DNA from 3 places in the Pseudomonas khavaziana genome. Region 2 is predicted to be linked to each of the others. Evidence: predicted binding sites of a transcription regulator. Region 2 holds the regulator's gene; each other region holds the start of a gene.
The links. Region 2 encodes FliA, which starts transcription of late flagellar genes. Its sites were predicted from a motif close to CTAAAGTTTNNNNNNNNNNNGCCGNTAA; they were not measured.
Positions count from the first base shown of each region.

Region 1 (7,517 bases), 1.5 Mb from region 2:
ACAACCCGCGGTCCTGGCTCAAGGATGCCTTGTTGCAGCCCGAGAGCCGCGCCTGCTACCAGCGATTGCTGGAGCAGGGCTGGACCGATTCCCTGCGCCACCTGTATCCCGAAGAGCGCGTCTACACCTTCTGGGATTACTTCCGCCAGCACTGGCAGAAAAATTCCGGCCTGCGCATCGACCACCTGTTGCTCAACCCCGCGCTCAAGCCGTACTTGAAAGACGCGGGCGTCGATGCCTGGGTACGCAACGAGGCCCACGCCAGCGACCATGCGCCGACGTGGATTCAGTTGAGTACGCGCAAAAAGCGCTAACCTTCGCGAATCAACCCAAGGGCTTCGGTCTTGTTCAGCGGATGCTGCATGCGCTGGGACAGGCGTGCCATCGCCTGTGGGTATTCGCAGGCGACCACCGCTTCCACCTGATCGTCATGGCAGAGCAGGGCAATGAAGTGATGTCGCTGCAAGTCGCCCTCGATGTGCAGGCGGTTCCAGTGCTGTGCATGGCCGAGCACCTCGAACGTCTTGCCAAAGTGGTAGGTCCAGAAGAAGGGCACGTCAGCATAGGTCTGGGCGCCGCCGAGCATGTTGCGTGCCGCCAGCACCCCCAGCTGTTGGGCCAGGCGCCAGTGTTCGATGCGCGTTGGCTGGTGGTTCCAAGGGAAGGTCAGGTTATCGCCGGCCGCCCATAACCCAGGGGCGGCTTGCAGGTGGTGATCGGCCAGGAGCGATTGGTCTTCGGCTTTACTGACACCCTCGATAAAACCTGTGGCAGGCGTTACGCCGACGCCGATCACCACCAGGTCGGCCGCCAGTCGTTTGCCGTTTTTCAGCAGTACCGTACCGACAGCGCCGTGGCCGTCCAGGCTTACCGGCTCGGTATTGCTGTGGAAGATCACGCCATTGTCTTCATGCAACTGTCGCAGGGCGGCGCCGATGCGCCGGCCCAATTGCGCGGCAAGTGGAATGTCATGGCGGCTGACCACTTGCACCACCAGGCCGCGCTGGCGCAGGGCCGATGCGGCTTCCAGGCCGATAAAGCTGTCGCCGATGATCACTGCGCAGGCTGCAGACTCTGCGGCCGCGTCGATGCGTGCGGCATCTTCGCGGCTGCGTAGCACGAATACGTTGCTCAACACGGCGCCGGGAATATCCAGTGACTGCGGCTGGCCGCCGGTGGCAAGCAGCGCGGCGTCGTAGTCGAAGTGGCGGCCGTCGGCCAGCTCGATGCGCTTGGCAACGGCATCCAGGTGTTGCACCTCACCCTGGATACCGAGGTCGTCGAAGGGCGCGTCTTCCAGCAGGGGTGGCGTATCCTGCGGCGCCATTTGCCCTGCGACCACGAATTTGCTCAAGGCGGTGCGGTCGTAGGCCGGCGCCGATTCGCGGTCGATCCACAGCAGGCGCCCAGTAAAACCCTCGCGGCGCAAGGTGGCGACCGCTGCGGTACCGGCCGCACCCGCGCCGATCACCGCGAAGCAACGCGAGTCATCGACCACGGCCGTGGGTGCAGGGTCAAGCGGCGCGTCACCGACACTGACCACACCATCGCGAACCTGCACCGGGTATTGCTTGAGCGCCACCAAGGCTGGCGGTTCGAGCACCGCCCCATTGGCCACGGCAAAGGTTGCCTTGTGCCAGGGGCAGACGATGCGGCCTTGGCAGATAACGCCTTCTTCCAGTGGCGCGCCGGCATGGGGGCAATCGGCCTGGAAGGCGCGTACCTGGCCTCCACTGCATACCAGTAACAGCGAGTGCGCCGCCGTTTCGACGCGAACGCCACGGTTCTCGGGCAAATTGATCAGGCGGGCAACGATGCGCATATTCATAGGCCAGTCTCCTTTGAAAGGTTGACTGGCGGTCACAGCGATGGACTGCGTTGACCCGACGGTCGGTGCCGGTGGCGGTGCGTTGCTACACAGGTTGGGCGAGCAGTCGCTCTACCGCAGCAAATGCCGCCGTGCGGCGGTCTTGCCAGCTTCCGCGAATCACTAGCATCGGCTGCCGATGCTGCTGCATCCAGTCCAGGCTCGCCTGAAAAAATGCGCGGCGGTCCTCAAGTTCCGGCTGGCAGCGCTGGCCGTCGGCGCTCCATTGCACATCCTCGGGAGAGAGCAGCAGGTGCAGGTCGTAATGCCGTGCCAGCAGTTCGCTGTCGAGCCAGCCGGGATAGTCGCCGAACAGGGTCTGGCTCCACAGTTTGTTGGCCAGCAGGTGCGTGTCGAGCACCAGCAGGCCAGGGCGTTCGGCGCGGGCAGCGTCTTCCCATTCCAGCTGGCCACGGGCAATCGCCGGGATATCCGCCAGGCAGGTGTCACGCTGATGATGATCGATGAAATAGCGCACGTACTCGCCGACCATCAGCCCGCCGAAGTGTGCGTGCAACTCGGCAGCCAGCCAGCTTTTACCACTGGATTCCGGGCCTGCCAGCACTACCACCTTCATGGCTGCAACGCCGGGTCGGCGCGCCATTCACGCCAGCCTTGCACAGCGATGGCGGTGAACAGCGCGTAGAGCGCGGCGGTGAGGTAGAGGCCTTTGTAGAGGAAGAGCCCGACGAATATTACATCCACCACAATCCACAACGGCCAGCACTGCAGGCGTTTTTGCGCCATCCACATTTGCGCCACCAGGCTGAAACCGGTAAGGGCCGCGTCGAGCCATGGCTGTGCGGCGTCGGTCCAGTGGGCCATGGCGGCGCCGAGCAACAAGCTGCCAACGGTGCCCACGGCCAGGCTGGTCATGATCGCAGGTACCCCCAGGCGGGTGACCTGGCGACCCTGCCTGACCTCGCCGGCGCGGGTCCACTGCCACCAGCCATAGACCTGCAACGCGGCGTAGACCACCTGCAGCAGCATGTCGGAGTAAAGTTTTACCTCGAAGAATACCCAGGTGTAGAGCAGCACCATCACCAGGCCGATGGGCCAGCACCAGGGGTTCTGCTTGACCGTCAGCCAGACAGCGATCACCCCCAGGGCGGCGGCGAACAGTTCAAGCCCGGACATGGTGGATCCTTGGGAAGTGGGAGAGGGCGGTGATTGTACCTAGAGGTCAGCGATCTTCAAACTTGCGTGCAATGGGCATACATCGTACAAAAACGTGGGGGCTTGCTCCCGATTGCGGTGGGTCAGTCAGCTCATCTGCAACTGACCCCACAATCGGGAGCACGTCGAATCGTCGCACCGCCCCTCTCACAGTTGCCGGCGCTAGATTCGGAATTGGCGCAGCAACCCATCAAGCTGCTCACTCAACCCACGCAACTGCCCACTCGCCACGCTGGATTGTTCCGCCGCCAGCGCCGTGCTGTGGGACAACCCCGCGGCCTGGGTGACGTTCTGGTTGATATCTTCGACCACATGGGCCTGTTGCAGGGTGGCGCTGGCAATCGAAGCGTTCAAACCGTTGAGGTTGTGCAGCGCCTGGCCGATGGCGGTGAGGCTGGCCCCCGCCTGGCCGGCCTGTTCGATGGTCAGTTGCGAGGCGCTGTGGCTGTCGCTGATGACCTTGACCGCTGCTTCCGAGTGACCTTGCAGGCGCTCGATCATTGCCTGGATTTCGGCGGTGGATTTCTGCGTACGCTGGGCCAGCAGGCGCACCTCATCAGCGACCACCGCAAACCCACGGCCCTGTTCGCCGGCGCGGGCGGCTTCAATGGCGGCGTTCAGGGCGAGCAGGTTGGTCTGGTCGGCGATGGAGCGGATCACTTCGAGGACGCCGCCAATCTGCGTGCTTTCGCTGGAGAGCGTGCGAATCACCTCTACGGCCTGGCTGATAGTGCTGGAGAGCTGATCGATCTGTTGCAAACTGCCATCGATGTTGACCTGGCCCTGTTGCGCCTGGGCCTGGGCATCGCGCATTTCGCTGGCGGCGTGTTCGGCATTCTTCGCCACGTCCTGCACGCCGTAGGTGACTTCATTGATAGCGGTAGCCACCAGCTCCATCTGCTGCGATTGCTGCTGGCTACGGTCGTGGGCCTGGCTGGCGTTGTGGCCCAGCTCCGTGGACGACTGGCCCAGGGCGGTCGCGCATACCTGCAATTGTCCAACCACCTGGCGCAACTTGGCGGTGAAACTGTTGAAATGCCGGGCCAGTTGGGTGAGCTCGTCGCTGCCGTGGGTATCTAGGCTGCGGGTCAGGTCGCTTTCGCCGCTGGCGATATTGCCCATGGCGTTCACCGCCGCCTGTAACGGCTGCACGATACTGCGGGCAATCAGCGATACCAGCAGACCCATGACCAGCGCGATGCCTAGCACAATGAACGAGGCTTTCCACACCTGAGCGTTGAATTCAGCCTGCACGTCGTCCACATACACGCCGGAACCGATAATCCAGCCCCAGGGTTCGAACAGCTGGATATAAGAGGTTTTTTCCACCGGTGCTTCGGCCCCAGGTTTCGGCCAGCGGTAGTTGACGATGCCGGCGCCCTTGGCCTTGGCCAGGCTCACGAACTCGTTGAATACGGCAAAGCCGTCCGGGTCGCGAATCGCCGAGAGGTTCTGGCCATCGAGCTTGGGGTTGGCCGCGTGCATGATCATCACGGGGGTGAGGTCGTTGATCCAGAAGTAATCATCGTGGTCATAGCGCAGCCCGCGCACGGCGCTGAGGGCTTGCTGCTGCGCGGCATCACGGGTCAGTACGCCGGTCTTTTCCAGGTTCTGGTAATAGCTGAGCACGCCGCTGGCGGTCTGCACCACATGCTGGGTCTGTTGGCGCTTGGCCTGGTAAAGATCGCCACGGATCTGGTTGAGCATCAGCAGCCCCAAGGCCAGCAGCATCAACACGGCGACTATCAGGATCAGCCAAAGGCGGCGGCTGATCGACATGCTGCGCAAACTGTTCATCGTCCTGTCACTCCATGCTCTTTATAATTGTGGTGCTGCTTCGAGATTTCCGGCGTGTCTGATAGGCTTTCGGCCCGGAATCGGAAAACCTGAGTACTGCCTGATTTTTCACGGAATTTTTGCAGACCGGCGTTGAGAATCAACTGCGGGCGCTTGAGTGCGCTCGTCGTCAGTGAACTTTAAAAAAACTTAAGAGGCATGCCACGCGCGTGACCTTTGGAGACAGCATGGATTTTTGGACCGCCATACAGGCATTGATTCTCGGCATCGTCGAGGGGCTGACGGAGTTCCTGCCGATCTCCAGCACCGGCCACCAGATCATCGTTGCCGACCTGATCAATTTCGGCGGCGAACGTTTCGAAGCCTTCAATATCATCATCCAGCTCGGTGCGATCCTCGCCGTGGTCTGGGAGTTTCGCCGCAAGATCCTCGACGTGGTCACCGGCCTGCCGACCCAGCCCAAGGCCCGGCGCTTCACCGTCAACCTGATCATCGCCGTGTTGCCTGCGGTGGTACTGGGGGTGATTTTTGCCGACCTGATCAAGCACTACCTGTTCAACCCGATCACCGTCGCCACCGCCCTGGTGGTGGGTGGTGTGATTATGTTGTGGGCCGAGCGCCGCCAGCACGCGGTGCGCGCTGAAACCGTAGATGACATTACCTGGAAAGACGCCCTCAAGGTTGGCCTGGCCCAGTGCCTGGCGATGATCCCGGGTACTTCGCGCTCCGGTGCGACGATTATCGGCGGCCTGCTGTTCGGCCTGTCGCGCAAGACCGCTACCGAGTTTTCATTCTTCCTGGCCATGCCGACCATGGTCGGTGCGGCGGTGTACTCGGGCTACAAGTACCGTGACCTGTTCCAGCCGGCCGACCTGCCGGTATTCGCCATTGGCTTTGTCACCTCGTTCATCTTCGCGATGATCGCGGTCAAGGCGTTGCTCAAATTCATCGCCAGCCACAGCTACGCGGCGTTTGCCTGGTACCGGATCGCCTTTGGCCTGGTGATCCTGGCGACCTGGCAGTTCGGCTGGATCGACTGGACAGCGGTCAAGCCATGAGCATCCAGCACCCACGCCTGAAAGCATCTATTTTTGTGCTGCTGTGCGCCGCACCGCTGTTGGGCTCGGCGTTGCTGTGGTATCGCGGCGAGACGGTGATCCCGTTGGCGGCGTATGGCCTGGTCAGCGTGGTGGCGTTTTTCCTGTACTGGAGCGACAAGCGCAAGGCCCAGACCGAAGGCTGGCGTACCCCGGAAAACATCCTGCATGCCGTCGAGCTGGCGGGCGGTTGGCCGGGGGCGTTGATCGCCCAGCAGGTGTTCCGGCACAAGACGCGCAAGGTGTCCTATCAGGTGCTGTTCTGGGTCATCGTGCTGTTGCACCAGGTGTTCTGGCTGGATCAGCTAGTGCTGGGCGGTACGCTGCTATCGATTCTGTAGGGGCCTGCTCAACGCACTGGCACGCATTGGGATAATACGAATGTCATGCTCTGATTCATTGCTACGCCACTCGGCGACTGAGCTTGCGACGCTGATCCAGCAACGCAAGCTCACCTCTACGGCTGTTGTGTCGGCCTATCTCGCCCGCATTGAAGCGCTCAATCCATCGATCAACGCCCTGGTGCAAGTGCGCATGCAGGCGGCGCTGGCCGATGCCTGGGCGGCGGATCGTGCACTGGCTCAAGGCAACTGCCGGGGCCCGCTGCATGGTGTGCCATTTACCGTCAAGGATGTGTTCGATACCCAGGGCGTGATATCGGCAGTGGGTCTGACTGATCGGGCTGACTATCTGCCGAAGCAGGACGCCGTGGTGGTCACACGCATGAAGGCCGCCGGTGGCATTCTGCTGGGTAAGAGCAACTGCCCGCCGGGTGGTGGCGGTGGGGTGACCGACAACCCTGTCTACGGCGCGACGCGCAATCCCCATGCGCTGTCCCATAGCCCTGGCGGCAGCAGCGGTGGCGAAGCAGCGGCGATTGCCGCAGGCCTCTCACCCTTGGGGCTGGGCAGTGATTCCGGCGGCAGCCTGCGAGTGCCTGCGCATTTTTGCGGTATCTGCACGTTGAAGCCCACCAGCGGCCGAGTTCCCAATACCGGCGTTTTTGATCACCCAGGCGGTTTGAGCGACCCCCGCAGCCAGATCGGCCCGATGGCCCGGTATGTGGACGACCTGGCGCTGGTGCTCCGGGTGATTGCCGGTGAGGATGGGCGCGATTCAGGGGTGATTCCAATGCCGCTGCACGATGCGCCTGTTCAGGGCGTCAGCGGGTTGAAGATCGCGTGGTACAGCGACGGCGGCATTGAGCCCGTTGACTCGCTCACTGAGGCCATGCTGCAAGCCGTCGCCGATCACCTGGAAAGCGCAGGCGCGTTGGTTGACGCGGCTTTTCCCTCGGCACTGAGTAGCGCTCGCGGTATAACCGAGCGCTATTGGTCGATGAGCGCGGGAACCGGCGCGCAGTCCATCCAGTTGTTCTCAGACTGGGACCGGTTTCGCAGTGCCATGCTGGGGTTCATGGCGAGCTACGACCTTATCCTGTGCCCGGTCGACGCTGCCGCGGCGCCACGCCTGGAAGAGCTCCGGCCAGGGCTGTTCAACCATACCTTGCCCTACAGCCTGGCCGGCTGGCCCTGTGTAGTGGTGCGTGCGGGAACGGATGCTGCGGGCCTGCCGTTGGG
Region 1 covers NZ_CP129946.1:3,137,237-3,144,753, forward strand. Annotated here, with positions in the region: gene xth (exodeoxyribonuclease III) at 1-314, shown strand, start outside; gene QYQ93_RS13760 (FAD-dependent oxidoreductase) at 311-1,828, opposite strand; gene QYQ93_RS13765 (AAA family ATPase) at 1,914-2,444, opposite strand; gene pnuC (nicotinamide riboside transporter PnuC) at 2,441-3,004, opposite strand; gene QYQ93_RS13775 (methyl-accepting chemotaxis protein) at 3,206-4,840, opposite strand; gene QYQ93_RS13780 (undecaprenyl-diphosphate phosphatase) at 5,068-5,898, shown strand; gene QYQ93_RS13785 (DUF1294 domain-containing protein) at 5,895-6,278, shown strand; gene QYQ93_RS13790 (amidase) at 6,319-7,517, shown strand, end outside.
Region 1: QYQ93_RS13775 (methyl-accepting chemotaxis protein) is a predicted target of FliA. The motif match lies at 4,907-4,934, and genes of this name have one in related genera.

Region 2 (7,517 bases):
CGCACAGCCGCCATAGCGCCGCACAGTAGACGATAAAAAACCGCTTACTGAAAGGGAGATGGTGCTTTTGCTCCGTTGTGAACCGGGCCGCGACGCCCGACCGCTGCGTTTGCAGCGGTGTACGGAGACTAGAGAGCCGGTTTCCTAGGGGCAACCCCAAATCCTTGTCAGAAATTTCCTCGATAGCCCCGGCTGTACACAGATCAAATGTGGGAGGGGGCTTGCTCCCACATTTGGATTGATTTACACCCGGTGACCCGGGGTGTTTGCGAGGTTCTCCGAGCCCAAAAGCAAAGTTGGAAGGCTTCTTGCAACCCCGCCTCCAAGTCGCCTTCCAGCGTCAAAACTTTGCTTCAAGGACACGAGGAATACCGGTGGTAGATCGCTCTCAAATGCTCAACACGGCCCGTGGCACCCTGACTGACCTGTCGCGGGGCAATCTGGGTGTGCCGTTGTTGTTGCTGGTGATGCTGGCAATGATGATGTTGCCGATGCCGCCGTTCCTGCTCGATGTGTTCTTCACTTTCAACATTGCCCTGTCCGTCGTGGTCCTGTTGGTCTGCGTGTATGCGCTGCGGCCGCTGGATTTCGCGGTATTCCCCACTATCCTGCTGATTGCGACTCTGCTGCGCCTGGCGCTGAACGTGGCGTCGACGCGGGTGGTGATGCTCCACGGCCAGGACGGCCACGCCGCCGCCGGTAAGGTGATCCAGGCCTTCGGTGAGGTGGTGATCGGCGGTAACTACGTGGTCGGTATCGTGGTGTTCGCGATCCTGATGATCATCAACTTCGTGGTGGTGACCAAGGGCGCCGGGCGGATTTCCGAGGTGAGCGCACGCTTTACCCTCGATGCGATGCCCGGCAAGCAGATGGCCATCGACGCCGACCTCAACGCCGGCCTGATCGACCAGAACCAAGCCAAGACCCGCCGCCTGGAAGTGGCTCAGGAAGCCGAGTTCTACGGCTCCATGGACGGTGCGAGCAAATTTGTGCGCGGTGACGCCATCGCCGGCCTGTTGATTCTGTTTATCAACCTGATCGGCGGTATTGCAGTCGGTATCTTCCAGCACGGCATGACCTTCGGCGATGCCGGCAAGGTGTACGCCTTGCTGACCATCGGTGACGGTTTAGTGGCGCAATTGCCATCACTGTTGTTATCCACAGCGGCGGCCATCATGGTCACCCGTGCTTCGGGCTCCGAAGACATGGGCAAGCAGATCAGCCGGCAGATGTTCGCGTCTCCCAAGGCCTTGGCCGTGGCGGCGGGCATCATGGCGATCATGGGCATCGTGCCGGGCATGCCCCACGTGTCGTTCCTGACCATGGCGGCCTTGGCCGGTGGCGGTGCCTACCTGTTCTGGAAAAAGCAGAACCAGGTCAAGGTCCAGGCCCTGCAGGAGGTTGCACGCCAGCAGGAACTGCTGCCATCCCCGGCCCGCGCCCAGGAAACCAAGGAGTTGGGCTGGGATGACGTGACCCCGATCGACATGATCGGCCTGGAAGTCGGCTACCGCCTGATCCCGTTGGTGGACCGCAACCAAGGCGGGCAATTGCTGGCGCGGATCAAGGGCGTGCGCAAGAAGCTGTCCCAGGACCTGGGCTTTTTGATGCCCACCGTGCATATCCGCGACAACCTCGACCTGGCCCCCAGTGCCTACCGCCTGACCCTTATGGGGGTGATCCTGGCCGAAGCCGAGATCTACCCGGACCGCGAACTGGCGATCAACCCCGGCCAGGTGTTCGGTACCCTCAACGGCATCACCGCCAAAGATCCGGCTTTTGGCCTGGAAGCGGTGTGGATCGAAGTCAGCCAGCGCAGCCAGGCCCAGTCCCTGGGTTACACCGTGGTCGATGCCAGTACGGTGGTCGCCACCCACCTCAACCAGATTCTCTACAAGCACTCCCACGAGCTGATCGGCCATGAGGAAGTCCAGCAATTGATGGGCTTGCTGGCCAAGTCGTCGCCGAAACTGGCCGAAGAGCTGGTGCCGGGCGTGCTGACGCTGTCGCAATTGCTCAAGGTATTGCAGGCGCTGCTGGCCGAACAGGTGCCGGTGCGCGACATTCGCAGCATTGCCGAGGCCATCGCCAACAATGCCGCCAAGAGTCAAGATACTGCCGCTCTGGTGGCGGCGGTGCGCGTCGGATTGTCCCGTGCAATCGTGCAAAGCATTGTAGGCATTGAGTCCGAGCTGCCTGTTATCACCTTGGAGCCAAGGTTGGAACAAATATTGCTCAATAGTATTCAGAAGGCCGGTCAGGGCCAGGAAGAAGGTGTTTTGCTGGAGCCGAGCATGGCTGAAAAGCTGCAGCGTTCGTTGATCGACGCCGCGCAGCGCCAGGAAATGCAGGGCAACCCGGTCATTCTTTTGGTGGCCGGTCCGGTTCGGGCGATGTTGTCGCGCTTTGGACGCCTGGCTGTACCGAATCTGCACGTGTTGGCTTACCAGGAAATTCCTGACAATAAGCAAGTGACTATCGTCGCGACAGTAGGGCCCAATGGCTGAGGTAGTGGGTTATGCAAGTTAAGCGTTTTTTCGCCGCCGATATGCGTCAGGCCATGAAGCTGGTCCGTGATGAGCTGGGCGCCGACGCCGCGATTATCGGTAACCGTCGGATTGCCGGCGGTGTCGAGCTGACGGCTGCGCTGGATTACACGCCCCAGGCCCTGGCCCCGCGTGTGCCGAACATGGAACTCGAAGACGAGCTGCGCAAGACTGCCTCGCGCATTGTGTCGGCCCAGGCTGAACTGAGCATGCGTGGCGACAGCGATGCCAGCACCAATCGCCAATTGTTCGCCGGCCTGCCATTGACCGCCGCCGAGCCGCTGGTAGAACCGACGTTCATCGAGCCACCGCGTCCAGCTGCGCCAGGCCCGGCCGCCGCTGTCGACCAACGTGTGTTCGACTCGATGCGCTTTGAACTCAACGGTCTGCGCGAATTGCTCGAAGTGCAGCTGGGCTCGCTGGCCTGGACGCAACTGCAAGGCAGCAAGCCGCAACAGGCCAACCTCTGGCGTCGCCTGCAACGCATCGGCCTGTCCGGCCCGTTGTCCCGCGATTTGCTGGCCTTGACCGCCGAAGTCGAAGAACCCCGCCAGGCCTGGCGCATGCTGCTGGCGCACTTGGCACGCATGATCGCGACGCCGGAAATCGAACCTCTGGAAGAGGGCGGTGTGATTGCCATGGTCGGCCCTGCCGGCATGGGCAAGACCACCACCCTGGCCAAGCTGGCCGCTCGTTATGTGCTCAAGTACGGCGCACAGAATATCGCCCTGGTGAGCATGGACAGCTACCGCATCGGCGCCCAGGAGCAGCTCAAGACCCTGGGGCGCATCCTCAATGTGCCGGTGACCCACGTCGACCCGGGCCAGTCCCTGGCCAATGCCCTCGACCCGCTGCTGCGCAAGCGCGTGGTGCTGATTGATACCGCCGGCCTGCAAGCCAGCGACCCGGCGCTGCGCATGCAACTCGAAAGCCTGGCCGGGCGTGGCATCAAGTCGAAAAATTACCTGGTGCTTGCAACCACCAGCCAGAAACAGGTTCTTACCGCTGCTTATCACAGTTACAAGCGTTGCGGCCTGGCCGGTTGCATCCTCACCAAGCTCGATGAAACTGCGAGCCTGGGCGAAGTGTTGAGCCTGGCCATCAGCCATGAATTACCGGTCGCCTACCTGACCGACGGGCCGCGGATCCCGGATGATCTGCATCTGCCGCGCCGTCATCAGTTGGTCAGCCGTGCCGTAAGTGTGCAAATGCAAGAAGAGCCTAGCGAGGAAGCGATGGCCGATATGTTCGCCGACCTTTACCACCACCCGGCTAAACGGGTCGGTTAAGGCAGGATGAACACCGTGAAATGTACCTACATCGATGGTCTGCAAGCGATTCACGCGGCCAAGCCATGTAGCCTGCGTCTAAGCAAGACAAGGTAAAGAAATAAAATGGGCAGCATGCATCCCGTACAGGTGATCGCGGTGACCGGCGGCAAAGGTGGCGTCGGCAAAACTAACGTGTCAGTGAATTTGTCCCTGGCCCTGGCAGAGCTTGGCCGTCGCGTCATGCTGCTGGATGCTGACCTGGGCTTGGCGAACGTGGACGTTCTGCTGGGGCTGACACCCAAACACACCCTTGCCGATGTGATCGAGGGCCGCTGTGAGCTGCGCGATGTGCTGCTCCAGGGCCCCGGTGGCATCCGCATCGTGCCGGCGGCCTCGGGCACCCAGAGCATGGTGCACCTGAGCCCCGCGCAGCATGCCGGGCTGATCCAGGCCTTCAGCGATATCGGCGACAACCTCGACGTGCTGGTGATCGACACTGCCGCCGGGATCGGCGAGTCGGTGGTCAGTTTTGTGCGCGCCGCGCAAGAAGTGCTGCTGGTGGTGTGCGACGAACCCACTTCGATCACCGACGCCTACGCGTTGATCAAACTGCTTAATCGTGACTACGGCATGAACCGCTTCCGCGTGCTGGCCAACATGGCCCAAAGCCCGCAGGAAGGGCGCAACCTGTTCGCCAAGTTGACCAAGGTCACGGACCGCTTCCTCGATGTGGCTTTACAATACGTCGGCGCAGTTCCCTATGACGAGTGTGTGCGCAAGGCCGTGCAAAAGCAGCGTGCGGTCTACGAAGCGTTCCCTCGTTCCAAGTGCGCACTGGCGTTCAAGGCCATTGCCCAGAAGGTCGATACCTGGCCATTGCCCGCCAACCCCCGGGGGCATCTGGAATTTTTCGTCGAGCGTTTGGTGCATCAGACGAGCGCAGGACCGGTGCTATGACATCCAGCGGCTACAACCTTTACAAAAAGTCGGCACGTGACAGCCAGGGCGAACTGATCGAGCGTTACGCGCCCCTGGTCAAGCGCATTGCCTATCACTTGTTGGCGCGCCTGCCGGCCAGTGTGCAGGTCGAGGACCTGATCCAGGCCGGCATGATCGGCCTGCTCGAAGTGTCGACCAAATACGACGCGAGCAAGGGTGCGAGTTTCGAGACGTATGCGGGCATCCGCATCCGTGGCGCGATGCTCGATGAAGTGCGTAAAGGGGATTGGGCGCCGCGTTCGGTACACCGCAATACGCGCATGGTCAGTGATGCAATTCGTGCAATTGAAGCAAAAACCGGTCGTGACGCTAAAGATCATGAGGTTGCGGCCGAACTCCAATTGAGTCTCGACGATTATTACGGGATTTTGAACGATACCTTGGGCAGCCGCCTGTTCAGTTTCGACGACCTCTTGCAGGACGGCGAACACGAAGGGCTGCACGAGGACGGCGCGAGTACGCACATGGAGCCTTCGCGCGACCTGGAAGACGAACGTTTCCAGGGCGCGCTGGCCGATGCGATTGCCAACTTGCCGGAACGTGAGCGGCTGGTGCTGGCGCTGTACTACGACGAAGAGCTGAACCTCAAGGAAATCGGTGAGGTCCTGGGGGTCAGTGAGTCGCGTGTCAGCCAGTTGCACAGCCAGTGCGCGGCCCGCTTGCGGGGGCGGTTGGGAGAGTGGCGCGCGCGCTGACAGGCAGTGTGGGGACACTGCAACGCGATACCGCGAAGGTGATAGGCCTTCGCGGGTTTGGCCCGTGGTGCCCCCGGCAGTCCTTTTTGTGTAACGCCTGTTGATTGAAATGGCGCGTCCAGGTGCTGGGCGCGTTTAAGACTGCTTGGAGGTCGAATTGGACAAGAACATGAAAATCCTCATCGTTGATGACTTCTCAACGATGCGGCGGATCATAAAAAACCTGTTGCGTGACCTTGGGTTCACCAACACGGTCGAGGCGGATGACGGCATCACGGCGATTCCGATCCTCAACAGCGGCAGCATCGATTTTCTGGTAACCGACTGGAACATGCCGGGCATGACCGGTATCGATCTGCTGCGCCATGTACGTGCCGATGAAAAACTGCGCAGCCTGCCTGTGTTGATGGTGACCGCTGAAGCCAAGCGTGAACAGATCATCGAAGCCGCCCAAGCCGGGGTCAACGGTTACGTGGTCAAGCCATTCACTGCACTGGCTTTGAAAGAGAAGATTGAAAAAATCTTCGAACGCATCGGTCATTGATGCTGCCACGGGGGAGCTATGGAGCATAACGAATCATCGCAGGCCGACTTCGAGTCGACCCTGAAAAAACATGCTCACCGCTTGGTCGACAGCCTGGAAAAAGGCCAGTTCGCCGATGCGGTGCAGTTGATCCATGAGCTTAACCAGACCCGTGATCGCGGCCTGTATCAGGAAGTGGGCAAGCTCACACGCGAGCTGCACAGTGCGATCGTCAATTTCCAGATTGACCCGCGCATGCCCCAGGCCGAAGAGATTTCGCAAATCACCGACGCCACCGAACGCCTGTCCTATGTGGTCAGGCTGACCGAGGCGGCGGCCAACCGCACCATGGACCTGGTGGAAAACGCCACGCCGTTGGTCAATGGCATGGCCAGCGAAGCCCAGGCCTTGAGCGTTGACTGGGGCCGCTTCATGCGTCGTGAAGTGGGGGCTGAAGAGTTTCGGGAATTGGCCCGTCGGGTCGAAGGTTTCCTGTCGCGCAGCGAGCAGGAAAACCGCACGGTGGCCAGCAACCTCAACGACATCCTGCTCGCCCAGGATTACCAGGACCTCACCGGCCAGGTGATCAAGCGCGTGACCCAGTTGGTCACCGAAGTGGAAAGCAACTTGCTCAAATTGGTGCTGATGGCCGGCCAAGTCGACCGTTTTGCCGGCATCGAGCATGACCGTGAAGCGATCCTCTCGGAAAAAGATCCACAAAAACATCTCGCCAAGGGTGAAGGTCCGCAGATTCATGCCGATAAACGTGAAGACGTTATGTCAGGTCAGGATGACGTAGATGACCTGTTATCCAGTTTAGGCTTCTAAGGAGCACACCCATGAGCTTCGGCGCCGATGAAGAAATCCTTCAGGATTTCCTTGTAGAGGCCGGCGAAATTCTAGAGCAACTGTCCGAGCAACTGGTCGAGCTGGAAAGCCGACCGGATGATGCGAACCTGCTCAATGCAATTTTTCGCGGTTTTCACACTGTAAAAGGGGGCGCCGGCTTCCTCCAGCTCCATGAGCTGGTGGAGTGCTGTCACATCGCCGAGAACGTGTTCGACATCCTGCGCAAGGGTGAGCGGCAGGTCGACTCGGAACTGATGGACGTGATTCTAGAAGCACTGGATGCGGTCAACGGCATGTTCAGCGAAGTGCGCGAACGTGCGCCGATCACTGCGGCCACTCCGGAACTGCTGGCGGCCCTGGCGCGCCTGGCGGAACCGGCTGCGGCTGCGCCGGTAGCACAAGCTGAGCCGGAACCTGTGGTGCAAGCCGAGGCGGACGTGACCGACAGCGAGTTCGAACAGCTGCTCGATTCGCTCAATGCGGTCAAGGCCGAAGCCGAAGCCCCGGCGGCGCCTGTGGCCACGCCGACCAGCGAAGACATTACCGACGCAGAATTCGAATCCCTGCTCGACCAGTTGCATGGCAAAGGCCAGTTCGCAGCCGATGCCGTGACACCCGCTGCGCCAGAAGCACC
Region 2 covers NZ_CP129946.1:4,628,030-4,635,546, reverse strand. Annotated here, with positions in the region: gene flhA (flagellar biosynthesis protein FlhA) at 393-2,507, shown strand; gene flhF (flagellar biosynthesis protein FlhF) at 2,519-3,835, shown strand; gene fleN (flagellar synthesis regulator FleN) at 3,941-4,774, shown strand; gene fliA (RNA polymerase sigma factor FliA) at 4,771-5,511, shown strand; gene QYQ93_RS20515 (chemotaxis response regulator CheY) at 5,681-6,055, shown strand; gene QYQ93_RS20510 (protein phosphatase CheZ) at 6,074-6,862, shown strand; gene QYQ93_RS20505 (chemotaxis protein CheA) at 6,874-7,517, shown strand, end outside.

Region 3 (7,517 bases), 2.5 Mb from region 2:
TGCGAGGTCGCCGATTTCGTCCTGGCGATCAGTGGCCGGGGTGTGTTCGTCGATATCCCGCAGCCAGATGCGCAGTTGCATCAACGGCGTGGAGATATGCCGCCCCAGGCGCAGGCTCAAGGCCAGGGCCAGGGCCAGCAGGATCGCGCTCAAGATGCCCATGCTCTGCAGGCTGATGGTCATCGGCTGCTGGAACTGCTGCATATCAAGGCTGATACGCAGTTGGCCGGCCTTCACATCCTGAAAGGTGATATTGCTCTGGTACAGGCCCTCGGCTTCACCCAACAGGCCGTTCTTCGGGCGTTGCCCGGCCTCGGCCATGATCCGGTTATCCACGCTATAGATGGCGGCATGGGCCACCAGCGGGTTCTTGGTCAGGTTGTTGAGCAGTACGTTGAGGCTGAGGATGTCGTTGGACACCAGCAACTCAGTCGCCGACGTGGCGGTCTGGGTCGTCAGGCTCTCGCCCAGGGCATCTGCCTGCTCATGCATGGCCTGCTTGAACTGCAAACCCATCACGCAGGCGTAGATCACCAGGGCCAAAGCGACCAGGATCACGTTATGGCTGGCGATGCGTAATGCGATCGGTACACGGCGGTGGCGCAGTGCCCGGAAGATCAGCAGGAAGAAGTTATCGGTTTTTACTGGCGTGGGCCGGTTCACTTGCGCTCGGCTCTTGGTCCGTGAAGTTGACGCGCAGTATAGCGACAGGCCCATGGCCGGCAAAGCGCTGGCTGTGCCCGATGGTCACTGAAAGTGGGTAGAATGCGGTTTTTTTCCAGCCTGGGGGTGCGCTTTGCGCGAAATTGTCCTGATCAACATCACAGGTCTTGACCGACCGGGTCTCACCGCGGCCATCACCGGCGTCCTGGCTCAGGGTGGTGTGACCATTCTCGACATCGGCCAGGCGGTGATCCATGACACCCTGTCGTTCGGCATCCTGGTGGAAATCCCCAGCACCGAGCAGGCCTCGGCGGTACTCAAGGACATCCTGTTCACGGCCTATAAGCTGGATCAACAGGTGCGTTTCACTCCGGTATCCGAAGCGGACTACCAGCACTGGGTGCAAGGCCAGGGCAAAAAACGCCATATCGTCACCCTGTTGACCCGCAAGGTCACGGCCGAGCAGTTGCAACGCGTCAGCTCCATTACCGCGCAGTATGGTTTGAATATCGACCATATCGACCGTCTGTCGGGTCGCATGCCATTGGATACCCCTGCTGATAAGGGCAAGGGCTGCATCGAGTTCTCCGTGCGCGGCGAACCCGCCGATGCGCAAGCGCTACGTGCCGAATTCCTCAGTGTTGCCCAGGAGCTGAATGTCGATATCGCCTTCCAGGAAGACTCGCTGTTCCGTCGCAACCGTCGCCTGGCGGTGTTCGACATGGACTCCACCCTGATCGAAGCCGAAGTCATCGACGAGCTGGCCAAGGCGGCCGGTGTGGGCGAGCAAGTGTCCGCGATTACCGAGCGGGCGATGGCCGGTGAGCTGGATTTTCGGGCCAGCTTCAAGGAGCGTCTGGCGTTGCTCAAGGGCCTGGACGTGAGTGTGCTGGATTCCATCGGCGCGTCACTGCGCCTGACCGAGGGTGCCGAGGTTCTGTTCGCCGAACTCAAGCGCCTGGGCTACAAGACCGCCATCCTGTCGGGCGGCTTCACCTACTTCGCCAAGCAGTTGCAGGCGAAGTTGGGCATTGACTATGTATTCGCCAACGAGCTGGAAGTGGTGGATGGCAAGGTGACCGGAGTGGCCGTCGAGCCGATTGTCGATGCGCAGCGCAAGGCGGATCTGCTCAAGGAACTGGCCCACAAGGAAGGCTTGCGGCTGGAGCAGACCATTGCGGTCGGCGATGGCGCCAATGACCTGCCGATGCTGGCGATTGCCGGGCTGGGTGTGGCGTTTCGCGCCAAGCCGTTGGTCAAGCAATCGGCCAAGCAAGCGATCTCGACCTTGGGTCTGGATGGCGTGCTGTATCTGCTGGGCTTGCGCGACCGCGACGGTCAGGTCTAATTGACGAAATGCGGTCAAAAATGTGGGAGGGGGCTTGCTCCCGATGGCGGTATTCCAGTCAGAGATGTATAGACTATTCCACCGCCATCGGGAGCGAGCCCCCTCCCACATTTGATCTTTGCAGTTTTCAGATCAGGCTTTAGGCAGTGCGATAGCCTGGCCCATCTGCACTGGCGCACCCGCCAGCAACGCTTCGGTCCACTTCACCTGGTCCGGACCGAACAGCACGATGGCGGTCGAGCCCAGCTTGAAGCGACCCATCTCTGCACCCTTTTCCAAATGAATCGGCGCGCGGGCAGCTTCGTCATAGCGGAAGGTTTTCAGCTCGCGCTTGGGTGGCGTGACCAGGCCGGCCCACACGGTTTCAATCGACGCCACGATCATAGCGCCCACCAACACCACCGCCATCGGGCCGCGTTCGGTGTCGAACAGGCAGACCGCCCGCTCGTTACGCGCAAACAGCTCCGGCACGTTTTCAGCGGTGGTCTGGTTGACCGAGAAAATCCGCCCTGGCACGTACACCATCTCGCGCAAGGTACCGGCCAGTGGCATGTGCACGCGGTGGTAGTCCTTCGGCGACAGATAAATAGTGGCGAAGTCGCCACCCATGAATGGAGCAGCCAGCGCCGCGTCACCGCCGAGCAATTCCAGCACACTGAAGCTGTGGCCCTTGGCCTGGAAGATGCGGCCATGCTCGATCGGGCCTACCTGGCTGACGGCGCCGTCGGCCGGGCTGAGTACCGCGCCTGGGGTCGGGTCCAGCGGGCGGGCGTCGTCTTTCAAGGCGCGGGTGAAGAAGGCGTTGAAGTGCTCGTAGGCGGTCAGGTCTTCCACCAGGGCCTGGGACATGTCCACCTGATAGCGCTTGGCGAACCAGGCGGTGAAGGCGTTCTTGAACCAGCGCACGCGGCACTCGGCAACGCAGCCGGCCAAGCGCGAGAGCAAGTGGTGTGGGAGCAAATACTGGCTGAGGATAAACAACTGCTTTTTCATAACTGTCCTTAAACCTTAAATCTCAACGGGGGTGTCGGGGTGGTTGCCCCATTCGCCCCAGGAACCGGCATAACCTTTGACTCGCGGATAACCGAGCGCCTTGGCCACCAGGTAGGTGAAGCCAGAGCGGTGGTGAGTCTGGCAATGGGTGATGATTTCTTTGTCGCGGGTCAGCCCGAGGTCTTCGAGGACCTGCGGCATGTCACGGCGGATACGCAGGTTGCGCGCCTTGTCCATGCCGGCGGTCCATTCGAAATTCACTGCACCGGGGATGTGACCGCCCTTGGCCGCGAGCACTTTCTCGCCGGAATATTCCAGCGGGCCACGGGCGTCCCAGATACCCAGGTCGGTGGCACCGAGACGGCTTTGCAGGTATTCGCGGGTTGCGGTGGGGCCATCGTGCAGCGTGAGGCTGACCGGGCCGCCGACCGGTGCGGGTACATCGGTGGAGAGCGGTAGTTTTTCCTCCAGCCACGCCAGCAGGCCGCCGTCCAGGTAGTGATATTTCGGATGGCCGATCACGTCGAGCATCCAGATAAAGCGCCCGGCCCAGCCGCCGCCTTCGTCGTCATAGACCACGTAGGTCGCGTCCGGGGTGTGGCCCAGTTCGCCGAACAGTTTTTCCAGGTCGGCTTGGCTGGGCAGCAGGCCGGGTGCCGGTGGCTGGCCCAGTTGGGTGCGTTTGGGGTCAACGAAATGCGCGCCGGGGATATGCCCTGCGGCGTAGCGGGCGGCACTGGTGAGGTCCACCACAATCAGGTGTTTGGCATCAAGGCGGCCAAGCAGGTCGCTGGATTCGATCACCAGCGGCAAGCCAGAGAAGTCAGGCATGTGAGGTCTCCTGGGCACAAATGTTGGCGATTAAAGACCGCGATTGTAGCGCAAGCATCAGGCGCTGCGGTTGGTAAAGCTGTGCAGGGCCTTTTCGATGCATTGGGCGGTTTTGCCGAACGCCTGCACGGTGGTTTCCGAGAATGGCCCGCCGCCCTGGTCCGCGACGATCAGCATTACCACGCGGCCGTTGCAGCTCAAAGAGCGCAGCAGCAAGTGCTCGCCGGTAAACAAGCGGCGCAGGACCGGCGGCAGCAGGGCTGAGAACTGCGCATGGTTGTCGGGGCTGAGCCGCACCTGGGCGGATTTTTCCAGCAGGCGTTGCAGCAATGTGCTGTTGACCACATCCAGGCTCAGGTGTGCGGCGTCCTTGGGCAGCCCATCGGCCTGGTGCACGCGCAAGGTACTCAGGGCGCGGTCGGCCATGAACAGCAAAACCCGCTGCATACCGCTGGCTACCAAGGCGCTCTTGGCGCAGGTGGTCAGGTGCATGGCATTGGCGAAACGATTTGGCTCGACCAGCAGTTCCGTACAGTGTTTGCGCCACACCGCAAGGGACTCGGCGGTGGGCGGCGGCGCTGGCAGCAGGCCGCGATGGACCTTCTGCACATGCCACGGCCAGATCAGCGACAGCGCCGGGTGCCAGAGGTCGGGCATCAAGGTGGTGCGTGCGCTGGTCACAGCTTGCTGGTGCACCTGCTGTTGCACGTCACTCAATGGCACCTGCAGGTACAAGGCGGTCAGGTATTGCCAACGCTCGGTGTGCGGGCAAGTCCAGGATTCCTGGGCCGACATCGCCAGGCCGTTGGCCAGCAGCACGGTGTTGGCCGGCTGGTTCAGCCAGCGGCGCAGGTTGGGCTCGGCATCGAGCAGTTGCTGGTGGCGCAGGGCATCGTCTTCGCGGGCAATGTGCAGCGCCTTGACCAGCAAACGCTGCTCCTCTAACAACAGCTTGTAGCCCTGTGACACCCAGATCGGCAGGTGCCAGGCTTCGGTCAGGCCCAGGCACAGATCGAGCAAGCGCACGCCGAACAGCTCCTGCTCGACATGGCGCGCCGACTGGCCTTTATGGATAACCCGCAGTTCCCATTCCTCCAACAGCTTGGGGAAGGCGACGGCCATCGGCCACAGCGGCGACAGAAACAGCAGGCTGCCCCAGTGGATGTCCTGCCACAACCGCGCCAAGCGGCTGCCGAACAAACCGTTGGCTTGCTGGGACGCATGCTGGCTCACCAATAGCAATTGGCGCAACGCAACAGGGATTTCCTGGGCTGGCACTGAGGGCAGGCGCGCCAGCAGTTCCTCTGCACGCTCGAGGCCGAGGCGATTAAGCGCGACTTCGAGGTTTTCCGCAGGTTCGGCCAGGCTGCCATGGGTTTGACTGTTGGCTTCGCGCATCACGCTGAGCACCAGGGCCGGGCTGTTCTGCATCAGTTCGGCAATATCTCGCAATGAACTGCGACTATCGCGAATGGCCTTGCATACGCGTTCATGGCTGGCCTGGGGCACTGGCAGCAAAACATCGTCCAGGCGCTTGATCCAAGCGGCGAGGGTGGTGGGTTTTGCATTGGATACGGTCGTTTCGTTTGCCATGATTGGGGCGCGATCATCACTTGCGTTTAACACGCCCGGAACGGGCTGAATTGGCTTTTCGCCTTAACGGGCTATAGTCTGGCGCAGTTTTGCCGATAAGTAGAACAAGAGTTTTCCGCAACACCCAATATGTCCATGAACCCGACGGCGCAAGTACCCATCTCCTATGGCTAAAATTATCGGCATCATTGTCGTCATCGCAAGTGTGCTCGGAGGGTACGTCCTCTCCCACGGTAAAATCGCCGCGTTGATTCAACCTTTCGAAGTGCTGATTATCGGCGGCGCGGCGTTTGGCGCATTCTTGCAGGCCAACCCCGGCTACATGACCATGCATGTGATCAAGAAGTCGCTGGGGATGTTCAGTTCGCGCTTTTCCCACACCTTCTATCTGGAGGTGCTGGGGCTGGTCTACGAGATCCTCAACAAGAGCCGCCGTGAAGGCATGATGGCGATCGAGGGCGATATCGAAGACGCCGCCGCCAGCCCGATTTTCGCCAAATACCCGGCGGTGCTCAAAGACGAGCGCATGACTGCGTATATCTGTGATTATTTGCGCATCATGTCGTCCGGCAATATGGCGCCCCACGAGCTGGAAGGCCTGTTCGACATGGAACTGTTCAGCCTCAAGGAAGAGCTGGAGCATCCGTCCCACGCCGTGACCGGCATCGCCGACGGCATGCCGGGCTTTGGTATTGTCGCCGCGGTACTGGGTATCGTGGTGACCATGGCCTCCCTTGGCGAGGGCGACCAGGCGGCCATCGGCATGCACGTCGGCGCGGCGCTGGTGGGGACCTTCTTCGGTATCCTCGCGGCCTATGGTTTCTTTGGGCCCCTCGCCACATCCCTGGCCCATGATGCCAAGGAAGAGGTCAATCTCTATGAAGCGATCAAGGCGTGCCTGGTAGCGTCCGCGTCGGGCATGCCGCCGTCGCTGGCCGTGGAGTTCGGGCGCAAGGTGCTGTACCCCAAGCATCGCCCAAGTTTCTCCGAGCTGGAACAAGCGGTTCGCGGTCGCTAAGCCATGGAAAACAACCAGCCAATCATTATCAAGCGCGTCAAGCGCTTCGCTGCGGGGCACCATGGTGGTGCCTGGAAAATCGCCTTCGCCGACTTTGCCACGGCAATGATGGCGTTCTTCCTGGTGCTGTGGCTGATGTCTACCGCCACGCCGGAACAGAAGATCGCCATCGCCGGTTACTTCAAAGACCCGATTGGCTTTTCGGAAAGCGGCACGCCCTTCGTGATCGACCTGGGCGGCTCGCCACAGTTGGCACCTGAGCGCACCATCAACCCGGAGGTGCAGACCGAGTCGCCCCAGGAAAAAATCCCGATCGAGCGCGATACGGTTGAAACCATGGCCGAGCAGGTCGAGCAGGAGCGCCTGGAGCTGTTGCTGCAAGAATTGCAGAATAAGGTTGAAGAAAACCCGCAGTTGCTGAAATTCAAGGACCAGATTTCCTTCGAGATCACCCCCGAGGGGCTGCGCATCCAGATTACCGACGCCGCCAACCGGCCGATGTTCGACTCCGGCAGCGCGCGCTTGAAACCGTACTTTGAAGACATCCTGCTGGCCATGGCCGACACCATCAAGGCGGTGCCGAACAAGATCAGCATCAGCGGCCACACCGATGCCAAGCCTTACGCGGGCCAGGGCGATTTTGGCAACTGGGAACTCTCGGCCAACCGCGCCAACGCCGCCCGCCGTGCACTGGTGGCCGGTAGCTATCCAGACCCGCAAGTGGCGCGAGTGGTAGGTTTTGCTTCTTCGCAGTTGTTTGATCCCAAGGACCCGTTCAATCCGGTCAACCGCCGTATCGATATCGTGGTACTCACCAAAAAGGCCCAGCGTGCGATTGAGGGCGACCAGCCGCCGCCACCGACACCGACCCAGGGTGACGGCGCACCAGGCGAAGTGCCGGTTGATCCGAATGCGCTACCGCCGGAACAGCAGCCGCTGCCGGCCCATGAACTGCGGCAGAAGTTGAACCTGTTTGATGATGGCGGGGTGAAGGATCCTACGGTGCCTGCGCCGGCCTCCTAAGCTCCAGATACAACAAGGCCGCGATGATCGCGGCCTTGTTGTATTTGC
Region 3 covers NZ_CP129946.1:781,304-788,820, forward strand. Annotated here, with positions in the region: gene QYQ93_RS03380 (AhpA/YtjB family protein) at 1-663, opposite strand, end outside; gene serB (phosphoserine phosphatase SerB) at 797-2,011, shown strand; gene asd (archaetidylserine decarboxylase) at 2,144-3,004, opposite strand; gene QYQ93_RS03395 (rhodanese-like domain-containing protein) at 3,020-3,835, opposite strand; gene QYQ93_RS03400 (HDOD domain-containing protein) at 3,893-5,428, opposite strand; gene motA (flagellar motor stator protein MotA) at 5,595-6,446, shown strand; gene motB (flagellar motor protein MotB) at 6,450-7,469, shown strand.
Region 3: motA (flagellar motor stator protein MotA) is a predicted target of FliA. The motif match lies at 5,500-5,527, and genes of this name have one in related genera.